3 regions of the Pseudomonas sp. C11 genome follow, and region 3 is predicted to be linked to each of the others. Evidence: predicted binding sites of a transcription regulator. Region 3 holds the regulator's gene; each other region holds the start of a gene.

Region 1 (5,255 bases), on a different contig from region 3:
AGTAATCGACAGGTAGTCGGGAGACGCGAGCATGACATTCAATACAGCGTTAAGTGGTCTGAAGGCGGCCAGTTCGTATCTGAACGTAACGGGCAACAACATTGCCAACACGGGAACTACAGGTTTCAAGTATTCGCGCGCCGAGTTTGCCGATCTCTATGCCAGCAGCATGTTCGGCACGGGAAGCAACTCGATTGGCAGTGGCGTCATCACGTCCGATATTGCCCAGCAGTTCACGCAGGGCAATATTTCCTACACCGATAACAGCCTCGACCTGGCGATCAACGGCAGTGGCTACTTCATCATGAATGATGGTGGCAGCCAGCTGTATACCCGGGCCGGTGCTTTCAAAGTCGATAATGCGGGTAATGTGGTCAATAGCGCCGGCAACAACCTGATGGGCTATGGTGTTGATGCTGACGGTAATCTGGTCAATGGCGTGCTGACCAATCTGGTGGTCGATACCAGTAACCAGGAACCCAACGCCACCTCGCTGGTCACCCAGAACCTCACGCTCAACTCGTCGGCCAGTGTGCCGACCAGTTCGCCTTTCGATCCTGCCGTGTCGACCTCCTATAACTGGTCGACCTCCGTGAGCCTTTACGACACGCAGGGCAACGCTCATACCATGACGCAATACTTCGTCAAGGATTCGAGCAATCAGTGGAACATGCACGTGCTGGTGGATGGGCGTAACCCGGGGGATCCGACCAGTACGACGCCTTACCAGGCCACGCTGCCGTTCACCACTTCCGGTGCATTGGATACGGCCAATATCTTGTCGGCTGATTTTACTGTCAATGCCGATGGCACACTGGAACTGGCCAACTGGATTCCGGCGACCATCACCGATGCCACGACCGACCCGGTGACCTGGGGCTCCAATGGCGCTGATCCCAGCGCTACTGGTGTCACCCTGGATCTGCGCAAGGCAAGCCAGACCAATTCCAGCTTCGCAGTGAACAGCTTGTCGCAAGATGGCTACACCACTGGGCAGTTGTCGGGTTTGTCCTTCGATGAAACCGGGCAATTGTTTGCCACTTACACCAACGGCAAGTCCGAGGTGATCGGGCAGGTGGCCTTGGCGACCTTTGCCAACATGCAGGGCCTCACCCCTGTTGGAGGCACGGCCTGGAGGCAGTCGCTGGCTTCTGGTGAGCCTGTTGTCGGTACGCCTACATCCGGAACCTTGGGGGGAATTGCCGCGGGGGCGTTGGAAGACTCCAACGTCGATCTGACAGGACAGCTCGTCGATCTGATCGTGGCGCAGCGTAACTATCAGGCCAACGCCAAGACCATCGAGACGGAGAATGCGATCGCCCAGACGATCATCAATATCCGCTGATGATCCTGGCGGCAGATTCTTGCCGTCACTGTCTTCTAAGCCTCTCCCAGTGAGAGGCTTTTTGTTTTTAAAAACAATAAGTTAATTGATTATTTGTGGGTGTGGCACGGGACTTGCTGAAGCCTGGTTGACTGTGGTTTTTCAGGCGGATCTTGAGATGGACAAGTTGCTGTATGTGGCGATGACCGGTGCCAGCCAGAATGCGCTGGCGCAGAAGGCGCACGCCAACAACCTGGCGAATATCTCTACCAGCGGTTTTCGTGCGGATCTCGAGCAGGCGCGTGCCATGCCGGTCTTCGGTGACAGTTATCCGTCGCGCGTCTACGCCATGTCCGAACGTCCAGGCACTGACTTCACGCCGGGCGCGCTTCAGGAGACAGGGCGTGATATGGACGTGTCCATCGAGGGCAATGGCTGGATCGCCGTACAGGCTCCGGATGGCAGTGAAGCCTATGTGCGTACCGCCAGCCTCTCCGTCGATGCGCTGGGTGTGCTGCGTACCGGCAATGGTTTGCCGGTCATGGGCAATGCCGGGCCGATTGCTGTACCTCCAGAACAGAAGGTGGAAATCGGCCAGGACGGCACCATCAGCATTCGCGCACTCGGCGAGGCGCCGAATGTGTTGGCCGAAGTTGACCGGATCAAGCTGGTCAATCCGGATACGGCGCAAATCCGCAAGGAAACCGATGGAATGATCCACTCGCGTAATGGCCAGCCGTTCGAGGCCGATGCCAATGTCCGACTCAATTCTGGCTTTCTGGAAAGCAGCAACGTCAGTGCGGTCGCCGAAATGACGTCCATGCTGGCGCTGTCCAGGCAGTTCGAACTGCACGTGAAGATGATGAATACGGCCAAGGAAGGATCGGAGTCCATGGCCAGGATCATGCAGATCAGCTAATGAGTACCGCCCGATGAGGGCGAGGAGATAGACATGCTTCCAGCACTATGGGTCAGCAAGACCGGCCTCTCCGCACAGGACATGAACCTGTCGGTGATTTCCAACAACCTGGCGAACGTCTCGACCACCGGTTTCAAACGTGATCGCGCCGAGTTTCAGGATCTGCTTTACCAGATTCGCCGTCAGCCGGGCGGCCAGACCACTCAGGACAGCGAGTTGCCGTCGGGGCTGCAACTGGGTACCGGTGTGCGCATCGTCGGTACGCAGAAGAACTTCACCTCCGGCAGCCTGCAGACCACTGATCAGCCGCTGGACATGGCCGTCAATGGGCGGGGCTTCTTCCAGGTTCTCATGCCCGACGGCACGGTGTCCTATTCGCGTGACGGCACTTTCCACCTGAACTCCGATGGCCAGATCGTGACCTCCAATGGCTTTGCGCTGGAGCCGGCGATTGTGGTGCCAGCCGAGACCCAGACCTTCACCGTGGGTGAGGACGGTACCGTTTCGGTCACGACCGCCAACAGTGCTGCGGTGCAGGTCATCGGTAACATTCAGACCGCCGACTTCATCAACCCCGCCGGTTTGCAGGCTATCGGCAACAACCTGTTCCTGGAAACGGCTTCCAGTGGGGCTCCTCAGGTCGGCACTCCGGGCCTCAATGGCCTGGGCACTGTACTGCAGAACACCCTGGAGAACTCCAACGTCAGCGTGGTCGAGGAGATGGTCAACATGATCACCACCCAGCGCGCTTATGAAATGAACTCCAAAGTGATTTCCACAGCCGACTCGATGCTGCAGTTCGTCAATCAGAACCTCTGATCCTGATTGAGCTGGGCGCTGCGTAAGCGTCTGTGATGTGAGGTATGTAATGAAAGGTCTTTATATTCTTCTGCCGCTCTGCGTGTCGCTGGTCGGCTGCATAGCGCCGACTCCCAAAGCCGACGATCCCTACTATGCGCCGGTATTGCCGCGTACACCCTTGCCGGCAAGCGCGACCAACGGTGCTATCTACCAGGCGGGTTTCGAGACCAATCTCTACGATGATCGCAAGGCGTTTCGCGTCGGCGATGTCATCACCATCACGTTGGAAGAACGTACGCAGGCGAGCAAGGCCGCCAGCTCCGACCTCAGCAAGGACAGTTCGGCCAATATCGGCCTGACCTCGCTGTTCGGTGGCGCGGTATCGGCGACCAACCCGCTGACGCGCAATACCATGACGCTCGGTGGTGAGTACAACGGCACGCGCAGCAACGTAGGCAAGGCTACGGCTGCCCAAAGCAACAGCCTCAGTGGCTCCGTGACCGTGACCGTGGCGGAGGTGCTGCCCAACGGAGTACTGGTGGTGCGTGGCGAGAAATGGCTGACGCTCAACACGGGCAATGAAATGGTGCGAATTGCGGGGTTGGTCAGGGCCGATGACATCGCCAGTGACAACACCGTCTCCTCGACCCGTATCGCCGATGCGCGACTGACCTACTCGGGAACCGGTTCATTTGCCGATAGCAGTCAGCCAGGCTGGCTCAGTCAGTTCTTCATGAGCCCACTGTGGCCGTTCTGAGGGTATACGCATGAAGACCTCCGTCATTACCACGGGTATCGCTTTGCTCATTTCTCGCTTGCAGACGAGTCGCAAGAGCAGCAACACACGCAATGCCTTCGCCCGTCAGGTCGGCAAAGCCGGTTCGGTACGTCATGGGGCTGCCGGTTCGGCGGCGATTTCCTGTCGGCAGCAGTTCGCCACCGCCCATCGCGGCTATCGCCACCGGGGAGCCAATGACTGGTTGCTGCTGGTGACCCTTCTGCTCGGCCTGTCCCTGAGTCTGCCGACCCAGGCCGAGCGGTTGAAGGATCTGGCGTCCATCCAGGGCGTGCGCAGTAACCAGCTGATTGGCTATGGCCTGGTTGTCGGCCTCAACGGCACGGGTGACCAGACCACGCAGACGCCGTTCACCGTACAGACCTTCAACAACATGCTCGCCCAGTTCGGCATCAAGGTACCGACCGGTGGCAACGTACAGCTGAAGAACATCGCTGCGGTGTCCGTCCATGCCGATCTGCCTGCGTTCGCCAAGCCGGGGCAGACCATCGACATCACCATCTCCTCCATTGGTAACGCCAAGAGCCTGCGCGGCGGTAGCCTGCTGATGACGCCGCTGAAGGGGATCGACGGCAACGTCTATGCCGTTGCCCAGGGCAACCTGGTCGTTGGCGGCTTCGATGCCAGTGGCGCGGATGGTTCGCGTATCACCGTCAACGTTCCGTCGGCCGGCCGCATCCCGGGGGGCGCCACTGTCGAGCGTCCGGTGCCGAGTGGCTTCGATCAGGGCAACACTCTGACCCTCAATCTCAATCGGCCGGACTTCACCACGGCCAAGAATATCGTCGACCAGATCAATGATCTGCTCGGCCCGGGTGTGGCCCAGGCCATCGATGGTGGCTCGATTCGCGTCAGCGCGCCACTCGATCCGAATCAGCGCGTCGACTATCTGTCGGTGCTGGAAAACCTGCAGATCGAGGCTGGCAAGGCGGTGGCCAAGGTCATTATCAACTCGCGCACCGGCACCATCGTCATCGGTCAGGACGTCAAAGTGCAGCCTGCGGCGGTGACTCACGGCAGCCTGACCGTGACCATCACTGAAGATCCGATCGTCAGCCAGCCTGATGCCCTGTCGGGCGGGCAGACCGCCGTAGTGCCGCGCTCGCGTGTTGGCGCCGAGGAAGAGGCCAAACCGATGTTCAAGTTCGGGCCCGGCACCAGCCTCGACGAGATCGTGCGCGCGGTCAACCAGGTGGGCGCATCGCCCTCCGACCTCATGGCCATTCTGGAAGCGCTCAAGCAGGCGGGCGCGCTCCAGGCTGATCTGATCGTCATCTGAGGTGGCCCCATGAATACCTTGCTCGGCGGTACACGCACGGTCAGCGACTCGGAGGCCTACACCGACCTCAATCGTCTGACGAGCATGAAGAATGGTGAAAAGCGCGACAGCGAGGGCAACGTTCGACGCGTCGCCC
Region 2 (5,255 bases), on a different contig from region 3:
GCGAGCAATTCTGCACCAAGGGCGGAGCGAGCGGCCAAGGCTGCCAGGCCTTCGCGATCAGCGCTCAGGCCTGCCGCGTGCAGTAGCTGGCTGCGTTCATTGCCGTGTTGCTGGAGTTGAGCCAGAAGCGGCTGCTTGTCTCCCAGCAGTTTGTCTAGGCTGGGCAGGTCGCGTTGGCCGAGCGCCAGGAATTCGGCGTCGATCAGCTCAAGAAGTTGCTCGGCGGTGCCGATATCGGAAGTGAACAGGTGTAGCAGGGAGGTGTCGTGCATGGCGGGCTCTTGGGGGTCGGGCGTCCAACACCCCCAGCGCAGCCCTCAGGACTAGCGCTGGGATTCGAAGTCGAGCAGTTTCTGGGCGACGCGTTTGCTGTCGACCTGATAGCTGCCATCGGCGATGGCTTGTTTCAGTTGAGCTACACGCTCGCTGTTGACGATCGGCTGATCATTCAGCTTCTCGCTGACCTTCTGCAACTGTTGTGCTTCGCTGCTCAGTTCCACGGACTCGCCGTTCTTGACGGAACTCTGCTGACTTTCATTCTTGGCGGCGATCGAAGCCTGCGAGCCTTGCGCGACCTCATTACGATTACCGGTCTGGGTTGAGCCCGTACGGCTTGTACTGGTCGGCGTGGCAACGTTGTTCAGCCGATTGAAGTCAATGACCATGATGCAGAACCTCGGACGATATGGTGGACGCTTGCCAAGCTTTCGGCCACCACCGCCAAAACTTTAGAAAAAAAATTAGCGCCGCTCGGCAGTTTAGAAAATCGCCACTCAATTGCGCTACAAGAAACGTGCCTACATCGCCACTTCGACTTGCCCGGGGGCGATTACGCGCGCTCTTATGACCCTTTGTGATCTCAGGTTGCGCACTTGTATCTGTTCGCCTGGGGCGCCGTCAGAGAGCGCTTCCCCTGGCATGCGGACAGTGATCGTGGTGCTGCGAGCGCTGATGACTACCTGATCACCCTTGCGAATCACCTCGGCAATCTGAAGATGATTGGGGGACAGAACCTGCTCGCTTTGCAGCTGCCGCGTCAATTTTTTGCCGATCGCCTGGGTCGGGTCTGTCAGATAGCCTTGCGTCAGTTCGCCTACATCGCGCTCCACCACGGTAATGTCCGAGGCTTTTATCACGTTCATGCGTTTCATTGGACGAGTCAGCATGACCACGTCTCGATACAGATGAACCTCTCCAGGCACGAAAACCGTCCAGGGCGTACTGCCATCGCAGCGAACACGGGTTGTCACTCTGCCGATGGGTTGCGCTGGGCTTTCCAGGCGCACGCTCAGGGCTTGGTCGCATTCCGGCAGACGTAGGCGCGGGTCGAGTCGATTGATACTGACCTCATGGCGGCCCTGGATTTCGCTACGCTGTAAATATTCCACGACTGCCTGCTCAAGAAAGGACTCGGCAGCGCCGATAAGCTCATCAGTAGTCGTGATGGCCGCAGCTGCACTGCTGCAGCTATAGCCGATCAAAGGCAAAGCGAGTAAAACGGGCAGGGCGCTGAGGCATTTTGCCAGTAGCTGACGGGATGATGACGTTATTGGCTTCATGAGCTTTGACGTAGCAAGCCCCGTGCCGCCTGCTAGGCTAATCAGAGTTAGCGTTACTTGACGAAAAGGAGTCCGGGCATGGCCGGGTTACTGGATTCGGTTAACCAGCGTACACAGCTGGTGGGGCAAAACCGCTTGGAGTTGTTGCTGTTCCGCCTGGATGGCCCTCAGCTGTACGGGATCAACGTATTCAAGGTGAAGGAGGTGCTGCAGTGCCCCAACCTCACCATCATGCCCAAATCCAACGCGGTGGTGCGTGGCGTGGCCAACATCCGTGGCGGCACCATCCCGATTCTCGATCTGGCCATTGCCACCGGCCGGGCGCCGCTGGACAACATCAAGACCAGCTTCGTGATCATCACCGAGTACAACACCAAGGTGCAGGGCTTCCTGGTGCGCTCGGTCGAGCGCATCGTCAACATGAACTGGGAAGAGATCCATCCGCCACCCAAGGGTACCGGCCGTGACCATTACCTGACTGCCGTGACCCGCCTGGATCAGCAGTTGGTGGAAATCATCGACGTGGAGAAGATCCTGGCCGAAGTCGCGCCCACGTCAGAGGTGATTTCCGCAGGGGTGATCGACGAGCACGTACAGAGTCGCGCGGTGTCCAAGCGCGTGCTGATCGTCGATGACTCCTCGGTGGCACGCAAGCAGGTCTCGCGTTGCCTGGATAGTGTCGGCGTCGAGGTTATCGCGCTCAACGATGGGCGTGAGGCGCTCGATTACCTCAAGGCCATGGCCAATGAAGGCAAGCACCCTGATAAGGAGTTGTTGATGATCATCTCCGACATCGAGATGCCGGAGATGGACGGCTACACCCTGACCACGGAGATTCGTGCTGATTCCCGCATGCAGAAGTTGCACATACTCCTGCATACTTCGCTCTCGGGTGTGTTCAACCAGGCAATGGTGAAGAAGGTCGGTGCCGATGACTTCCTCGCCAAGTTCAAGCCTGATGATCTGGCATCTCGCGTGGTCGAGCGTATCCGGGCAGCGGATGAGGGCTAAGAGGGCGACTTCTTGGCGAACGTTATGGTTGGTGAGGCGGCACTAGTGTCTTCAGGTAATTTGGATTTCGAGCAGTTCCGGACATTCCTGGAAAAGGCCTGCGGTATCTTGCTTGGCAGTAACAAGCAGTATCTGGTCTCCAGCCGTCTGAACAAGCTGATGGAACAGAACGGCATCAAGACCCTGGGCGAGCTGGTGCAGCGCATGCAGAGCCAGCCGCGCGGGGGGCTGCGCGAGCAGGTGGTCGATGCCATGACGACGAACGAGACGCTATGGTTTCGTGACACCTACCCCTTCGAGGTGCTCAAGGGCCGGGTCTTGCCTGAGCTGATCAAGGCTTACCCGGCGCAGCGCCTGCGCATCTGGTCGGCTGCCTGCTCCTCCGGTCAGGAGCCGTACTCATTGTCCATGTCGATCGACGAGTTCGAGCGCAGCAATCTGGGGCAACTGAAGGCGGGTGTGCAGATCGTTGCCACCGATCTGTCGCCGTCGATGCTGACCAACTGCAAGTCGGGTGAGTACGACAGTCTGGCGATGGGCCGAGGCTTGTCGCAGGAACGCCTGCAGCGTTACTTCGATCCGCGCGGGCCGGGGCGCTGGCAGGTCAAGCCGGCGATCAAGAGCCGAGTGGAATTCCGTCCGTTGAACCTGCTGGACAGCTATGCCGCCCTGGGCAAGTTCGACATCGTGTTCTGCCGTAACGTGCTGATCTATTTCTCCGCCGAGGTGAAGAAGGACATCCTGACGCGCATCCATGCCACCCTGAAGCCCGGAGGCTATCTGTTCCTCGGGGCATCCGAGGCGCTCAATGGCCTGCCGGACAAGTACCAGATGGTTCAGTGCAGTCCGGGGATCATCTACAAGGCCAAATGATGGCCTGATTCTCCAGAACGGGAGGCTTCGGCCTCCCGTTTTGCTTTGTGGCGAGAACATTCCGTGAAAGGGGCAAGGCAACGCTGAGCGTTTGCCGCTTGTTTGCCACCGGCGGTAAAGCCTTGCCGCTTTGCCTGCTTTCCTGCTCTTGATTAAAGCTAACCATTTGATTTTATTGGTTTTAAACAGTTGGCACAGCCTTTGCTGAATATCTCGCGACAGCGATCAGATGCCCTCAGCGGCAAAGGTTCAGAACATGAGCATCAATTTCGGCAGCGCCCTCGGCATTCATGAAAAGGCACTCGGTTTCCGCGCTCAGCGCGCCGAGGTGCTGGCCAACAACATCGCCAACGCCGATACCCCCAACTACAAGGCGCGGGATCTGGATTTTGCCAGTGTCCTGGCAGCCGAGAGCTCGCGTCAGCAACGCGGCCCGGTCTCCCTGAACCTTACCGACAGTCGTCACATTGCCGCCGATGGCGTGCTCAGTGGCGAAGCCGAGTTGCCTTACCGTACGCCGTTGCAGCCTTCGCTGGATCAAAACACCGTGGATCTGCAGATCGAGCAGTCCAACTATGCCGAGAATGCCGTGCATTTTCAGGCCAGCTTCACCTTCCTCAATAGCAAATTCAAAGGGCTGACTGCAGCCCTGCGTGGCGAATAAGGAGCGCGACCATGTCTCTTGCCAGTGTCTTCAATATCGCCGGTACCGGCATGAGCGCGCAGACTACTCGCCTCAACACCGTCGCCAGCAACATCGCCAACGCCGAGTCGGTGTCCTCGAGCATCGACCAGACCTATCGTGCCCGGCATCCCGTATTCGCTACCGTATTCCAGCAGGCTCAGGGCAGTGGTGGCGGCTCGTTGTTCGCCGAGCAGGATGAAGCCGGGAGCGGTGTGCAGGTGCTCGGTATCGTTGAGGATCAGAGCAACCTGGACATGCGTTATGAGCCCAATCATCCGGCGGCGAACGCAGATGGCTATGTGTTCTACCCGAACGTCAATGTGGTCGAGGAAATGGCGGACATGATTTCGGCCAGTCGGGCGTTTCAAACCAATGCGGAAATGATGAATACCGCCAAGACCATGCTGCAAAAAGTTCTGACTCTGGGTCAGTAAGGACGTGGCGCCATGAGCACGACAGATTCCATTTCCAGCGGCATCTTGTCGAAGTACTCCGGGACTTCGACGAGTACCACCAATGAGTCCAGCTACTCCAGTCTTGGCAAGGATGACTTTCTGATGCTGCTGGTCACGCAGATGAACAACCAGAACCCGCTGGATCCGCAGGATAACAGTGAGTTCGTCGCCCAGCTTGCCCAGTTCAGCAGTCTGGAAAGTCTCACCAATGTGTCGAGTTCGATGGACTCGCTGTTGAGCGCCTACCAGTCCTCGCAGGCACTTCAGGCGTCTTCGCTGGTGGGGCGTAGTGTGACGGTTTCGGCCAGTAGTACCTACGTTGATGGGGCAGAGGGTATGACGGGCAGTCTGGTCATTCCGTCTGCGGCTGACAACATCTCCGTCAAGGTCTATGACTCGGCGGGTAGCCTGGTCAAGACCATTCCCCTCGATAGCCAGACAAAAAGCGGAACCCTCAGCTTTACCTGGGACGGCACCAATGAGAGTGGTGTCGCTCAGGCCTCGGGGGCCTACACCTTCAAGGCTTCCGCTTCGCTGGACGGTACCACGACGGCGCTCGAAACCTACCTGCCGGCTACGGTCAGCAGCGTTACCTTGGGTTCCGGAACAAGTGATATGACACTCAACCTCGCCGGCGTAGGCAGTGTTGCGTTGTCCAAAGTAATCAATATC
Region 3 (5,255 bases):
CGTCGAAGTAGTTTTCGATCAGCGCGACCACGGCATCCATGGCCTCCTGATCCTGTTCGCCTTCGGTATGCAGGTGCACACTGGTGCCCTTGCCGGCTGCCAGCATCATCACGGCCATGATGCTCTTGCCATCGACCAGGCTGTCGCTGCTGCGGCCAATGCGCACCTGACAGGGATAACGGCTGGCGACACCGACGAACTTGGCGGCGGCACGGGCATGCAGGCCAAGTTTGTTGATGATGGTGATTTCGCGGGTTGGCATCGCGGCAGGGATTCCTTAGCTGAGGTCGCGGTGGCGAACCTGGACGTTCTTCAGTGACCGTTTCAGCGCTTCGTTGAGGCGGCTGGCCAGATAGACCGAGCGGTGATGGCCGCCGGTACAGCCAATGGCGATGGTCACGTAGGCGCGGTTGCTGGCAGCGAAGCGTGGCAGCCATTTGTCCAGATAGGCGAGGATATCCTGATACATCTCCTCGACTTCCGGTTGTGCCGCGAGGTAGTCGATGACCGGCTGATCGAGCCCGGAAAAATCGCGCAGTTCAGGTTTCCAGTAGGGGTTGGGCAGGCAGCGCGCGTCGAACACCAGATCGGCGTCCACGGGCATGCCACGTTTGAAGCCAAAGGACTCGACGAGAAAGGCCGTCCCCGTCTGTGCCTGCCCTAGCAGGCGCAGCTTCAGCGCGTCGCGCAACTGATAGAGGTTCAGGCGAGTAGTATCGATGCGCAGGTCGGCGAGATCGATGATCGGCGCCAGCAACTGCGTCTCGTAGGCGATGGCCTCGGCCAGCGAGCGATGTTCGTTGGTCAGCGGATGACGCCTGCGGGTTTCAGAGAAGCGCTTGAGCAGGGTGTCGTCTTCGGCGTCGAGGTAGAGCACCTCGCAGCGGATGCCGCGCTTGTTGACCTCGCTGAGCAACTCGGGGAAGCGGCGCAGCTGGCTCAGCAGGTTGCGTGCATCGATGGACACCGCCACCTGTGGCAGCAGCAGGTCACTGTGCGGCAGAAAACGCTCGGCCAGCTCTGGCAACAGGCTGGCCGGCAGATTGTCGATGCAGTAGAAACCGTTGTCTTCGAGTACATCGAGGGCGGTGCTCTTGCCGGAGCCGGAGCGACCGCTGACGATGATCAGGCGCATGATTATTGACCGTTCTGGATGTCCACGACGACCTGATAGAGCGCCTCGCTGGTCGGCGCCTGACGCAGGCGTTCGCGGACGTCCTGGCGGTCGAGCATGCTGGCGATCTGGCGCAGGAGTTCCAGGTGTGCGTCGGTAGCAGCCTCTGGCACCAGCAGCACGAACAGCAGATCGACCGGTGCACCGTCGATGGCGTCGAAGTCGACGGCCGTGTCGAGTCGCAACAGGGCGCTGATCGGGGCGCTGCAGCCGGCCAGGCGGCAATGGGGAATGGCGATGCCGTTGCCGAAACCGGTAGAGCCGAGCTTCTCGCGGGCAATGAGGCTTTCGTAGATGTCCTGGTTATCCAGGTCGGCGAGATCACGAGCAACCAGGCTGGCGATCTGTTCGAGCACGCGCTTCTTACTGCCGCCCGGCACGTTCACCAGGGAACGGCCGGGGGTCAGGATGTTTTCAAGTCGGATCATGGAGGGGAAATGTCAGCGGGCTGTAGCGCCTTGCAGGCGGTCGAGCTGCTTTTCCTTGTGCTTGATGAGTTGACGGTCGAGTTTGTCGGCCAGCAGGTCGATGGCGGCGTACATATCCGTATGCTCAGCGTTGGCGACGACCTCACCGCCGGCAACGTGAAGGGTGGCTTCGATCTTTTGCTTGAGCTTCTCGACTTCCATGATCACCTGAACGTTGGTGATCTTGTCGAAGTGGCGTTCCAGTCGGCCGAGTTTCTCGCCGATGTAGTCACGCAGGGCGTCGGTCACATCCAGCTGATGTCCACTGATGTTGACTTGCATACCGCTTTCTCCTTGTTGCCTTGTGTAAGAGGCAGGTCATGAGTCGACCTACCACCGGAACACCTTGGCCTGTTCGCGTGTGCGATCAGTCTGGCTTGCTCACATCAGGCGCTTGCGTTCACTGGACGGTGCGATACCGAGAGACTCGCGGTATTTGGCAACTGTCCGACGGGCGACCTGGATGCCTTGTGCCTCCAGTAAACCAGCGATCTTGCTGTCACTCAACGGCTTTTTCGCGTTTTCTGCGGCGACCAGTTTTTTGATGATGGCGCGGATCGCGGTGGACGAGCATTCGCCGCCTTCGGAGGTGCTGACGTGGCTGGAGAAGAAATATTTCAGCTCGTAAATGCCACGCGGGGTATGCATGAATTTCTGCGTGGTGACGCGCGAGATGGTCGACTCGTGCATGCCCACCGCTTCGGCGATGTCATGCAGCACCAGGGGCTTCATGGCCTCGTCACCGTAGTCGAGGAAGCCGCGTTGATGTTCGACGATCTGCGTGGCCACCTTCATCAGGGTCTCGTTGCGGCTCTGCAGGCTCTTGATGAACCAGCGCGCTTCCTGCAACTGGTTGCGCATGAAGGTGTTGTCGGCGCTGGAGTCGGCGCGTTTGACGAAGCCGGCGTACTGCGCATTGACGCGCAGTCGTGGCATGGCTTCCTGGTTCAGCTCCACCAGCCAGCGGTCGTTGTGCTTGCGCACGATGACGTCCGGCACCACATATTCCGGTTCGCTCGATTCGATCTGCGAACCCGGGCGCGGGTTGAGGCGCTGGATCAGGTCGATGACCTGCTTGAGCTCGTCTTCCTTGAGCTTGGTGCGGCGCATCAACTGGGCATAGTCACGGCTGCCGAGCAGTTCCAGGTGCTCGCTGACCAGACGCTGGGTTTCCGTCAGCCAGGGGGTGCTGGCAGGCAACTGACGGAGTTGCAGGAGCAGGCATTCACGCAGATCACGGGCGCCGATGCCGGCTGGCTCGAATTGCTGGATGCGATGCAGTACGACCTCGACTTCATCGAGTTCGATGTCCAGTTCGGTGTCGAAGGACTCGGCCACTTCCTCGAGGGTTTCCTCCAGGTAGCCATCGTTGTTGATGCAGTCGATCAGGGTGGCGGCGATCAGCCGATCCTTGTCCGACATCGGTGCGAGGTTGAGTTGCCACAGCAGGTGGCTGTGCAGGCTTTCACCAGTGGAGGTGCGGGTGGTGAAGTCCCACTCGTCATCATCGTTGCTGGGCAGGCTGCTGGCGCTGGTCTGGTAGATGTCTTCCCAGGCAGTGTCGACCGGCAGCTCGTTGGGAATGCGTTCGCCCCACTCGCCTTCCTCCAGGTTATCAACCGTCGGAGTGGCTTCCTGGTAGCTCTCTTCCTTGCTCGGCGCGGGGGCAGCGCTTTCGGCGCCATCGGCCATCGGGTCGCTGTTGTCGAAGTCGTCGCCATCTTCCTGGCGCTCGAGCATGGGGTTGGATTCCAGCGCCTCCTGGATCTCCTGCTGAAGATCCAGAGTAGACAGTTGGAGGAGGCGGATAGCCTGTTGCAGCTGCGGTGTCATCGTCAGCTGCTGGCCCATCTTGAGGACTAGCGAAGGTTTCATTGCAGACCTTAATTTACTGGCGAGTTACGCCTTCCACATCAGGGCGCCGAAGCGCCGCCAGGAAGCAAATTATATGCCTGAAAAACGCTCATTTGCCTAGGGGCTGTCCTATTCCTGTCATGTAAATGCAGGTGATTTACAGGCGGAACTCGTGGCCCAGGTATACCTCTTTCACGGTCTGGTTGGCGAGGATGGTCTGAGCATCGCCTTCTGCGATCAGTTGCCCGTCGTTGACGATGTAGGCAGTCTCGCAGATATCCAGGGTTTCGCGCACGTTGTGATCGGTGATCAGAATGCCGATGCCCTTGGCCTTGAGGTGATGGATGATCTGCTTGATATCGCCTACCGAGATCGGGTCGACACCGGCGAAGGGTTCGTCGAGCAGGATGAACTTCGGGTTGGTGGCCAGGGCGCGAGCGATTTCCACGCGGCGGCGTTCACCGCCAGACAGGCTCATGCCCAGGCTGTCGGCGATATGGTGGATATGGAATTCCTGCAGCAGGTTCTCCAGTTCCGCCTGGCGGCCGCTGCGATCCAGATCCTTGCGCGTTTCCAGAATGGCCATGATGTTGTCGGCCACCGACAGCTTGCGGAAGATCGAAGCTTCTTGGGGCAGGTAGCCGATACCCGCGCGGGCGCGGCCATGCATGGGCTGGTGGCTGACGTCCAGATCATCGATCAGCACACGCCCCTGATCGGCCTGCACCAGGCCGACGATCATGTAGAAGCAGGTGGTCTTGCCGGCGCCGTTGGGGCCGAGCAGGCCCACGATCTGGCCGCTTTCGATGTTCAGGCTGACGTCGCGTACGACCTGGCGACCCTTGTAGCTCTTGGCCAGATGCTGGGCTTTGAGAATGGCCATTACTGTTGCTGATCCGCAGGTTTGTTCTTCGGCTGGATGACCATGTCGATGCGCGGACGCGGCATGCTCACGTTGTTACCGGTGGCACGGCCCGCATTGACGATCTGGCGGCGGGTGTCATAGACGATTTTCTCGCCTTCGAAGGTGTTGCCTTCCTGGATCACCTTGGCCTGGTCGATCAGAACGATGCGCTCGTTGCTGGCGAAGTACTGAATGGTCTTGCCGTAGGCTTTGACGATCTCCTTGTCCACGGCCGGCTTCTGCTCGTAGTAGGCGAGGTTGCCCACCGAGGTGAATACGTCGATGTCGCCGCTGGCGGTTTGCGTGATGGTCACGGTGTCGCCGGTGATCTTCAGGGTGCCCTGAGTGATGATCACGTCGCCGCGGTAGACCGCTACGCCCTGCTTGTCATCCAGCTCTGCCGTGTCGGCCTGGATGCGGATCGGCTGGTCGCGATCGGAGGGCAAGGCCCAGGCGGCCGCGCTTCCCAATGCGGCGCCGAGGCTGATAATCAGGGGGAGGGTATTAACGAACCTCATGCTGGCCTCTTACGTTGGACTGCAGGATCATCCTGCTGTCATTCAAGTACGCTTTCATTCCTTGTGCCGTGGTCACCCCGTTGGCCGCAACGATTCTAACGGCTTGCTCGGTCTGCGCATATTCCTTGTCAGGAATCACGGTCATGCGGCTGCTGGTGATGATGGTTGGACGATTCTTGGCGTCGGTACGGGCGATGCGTACATCGTCGATCAACTCGACTTCCGCTCCGCCGGGCGATACCTCGGCGCGCTTGCTGGTCACTTTCCAGGGCAGGTCGGTGCCGCGATAGAGATCCAGTTGAGGGTTCTCGACTTGGGTAACATCAGTGCTCTTGAGG

What was found. The regulator sigma-54, encoded in region 3, starts transcription at its own class of promoters, with help from an activator protein. The targets are predictions, from matches to a motif close to ANTGGCATNNANNTTGCTNT.
Region 1: VC352_RS03975 (flagellar basal body rod protein FlgF) is a predicted target of sigma-54. The motif match lies at 1,446-1,465, and genes of this name have one in related genera.
Region 2: flgB (flagellar basal body rod protein FlgB) is a predicted target of sigma-54. The motif match lies at 3,632-3,651, and genes of this name have one in related genera.

The regions. Positions count from the first base shown of each region.
Region 1 is NZ_JAWIIP010000002.1:178,552-183,806, reverse strand. It holds gene VC352_RS03985 (flagellar hook assembly protein FlgD) at 1-5, shown strand, start outside; gene flgE (flagellar hook protein FlgE) at 32-1,345, shown strand; gene VC352_RS03975 (flagellar basal body rod protein FlgF) at 1,503-2,243, shown strand; gene flgG (flagellar basal-body rod protein FlgG) at 2,277-3,062, shown strand; gene flgH (flagellar basal body L-ring protein FlgH) at 3,112-3,801, shown strand; gene VC352_RS03960 (flagellar basal body P-ring protein FlgI) at 3,812-5,119, shown strand; gene flgJ (flagellar assembly peptidoglycan hydrolase FlgJ) at 5,129-5,255, shown strand, end outside.
Region 2 is NZ_JAWIIP010000002.1:183,811-189,065, reverse strand. It holds gene VC352_RS04020 (flagella synthesis protein FlgN) at 1-272, opposite strand, end outside; gene flgM (flagellar biosynthesis anti-sigma factor FlgM) at 324-665, opposite strand; gene flgA (flagellar basal body P-ring formation chaperone FlgA) at 798-1,559, opposite strand; gene VC352_RS04005 (chemotaxis protein CheV) at 1,638-2,570, shown strand; gene cheR (protein-glutamate O-methyltransferase CheR) at 2,616-3,443, shown strand; gene flgB (flagellar basal body rod protein FlgB) at 3,700-4,107, shown strand; gene flgC (flagellar basal body rod protein FlgC) at 4,119-4,562, shown strand; gene VC352_RS03985 (flagellar hook assembly protein FlgD) at 4,575-5,255, shown strand, end outside.
Region 3 is NZ_JAWIIP010000009.1:150,422-155,676, reverse strand. It holds gene VC352_RS15960 (HPr family phosphocarrier protein) at 1-262, opposite strand, end outside; gene rapZ (RNase adapter RapZ) at 278-1,135, opposite strand; gene ptsN (PTS IIA-like nitrogen regulatory protein PtsN) at 1,138-1,602, opposite strand; gene hpf (ribosome hibernation-promoting factor, HPF/YfiA family) at 1,615-1,923, opposite strand; gene VC352_RS15940 (RNA polymerase factor sigma-54) at 2,023-3,516, opposite strand; gene lptB (LPS export ABC transporter ATP-binding protein) at 3,653-4,378, opposite strand; gene lptA (lipopolysaccharide transport periplasmic protein LptA) at 4,378-4,917, opposite strand; gene lptC (LPS export ABC transporter periplasmic protein LptC) at 4,904-5,255, opposite strand, start outside.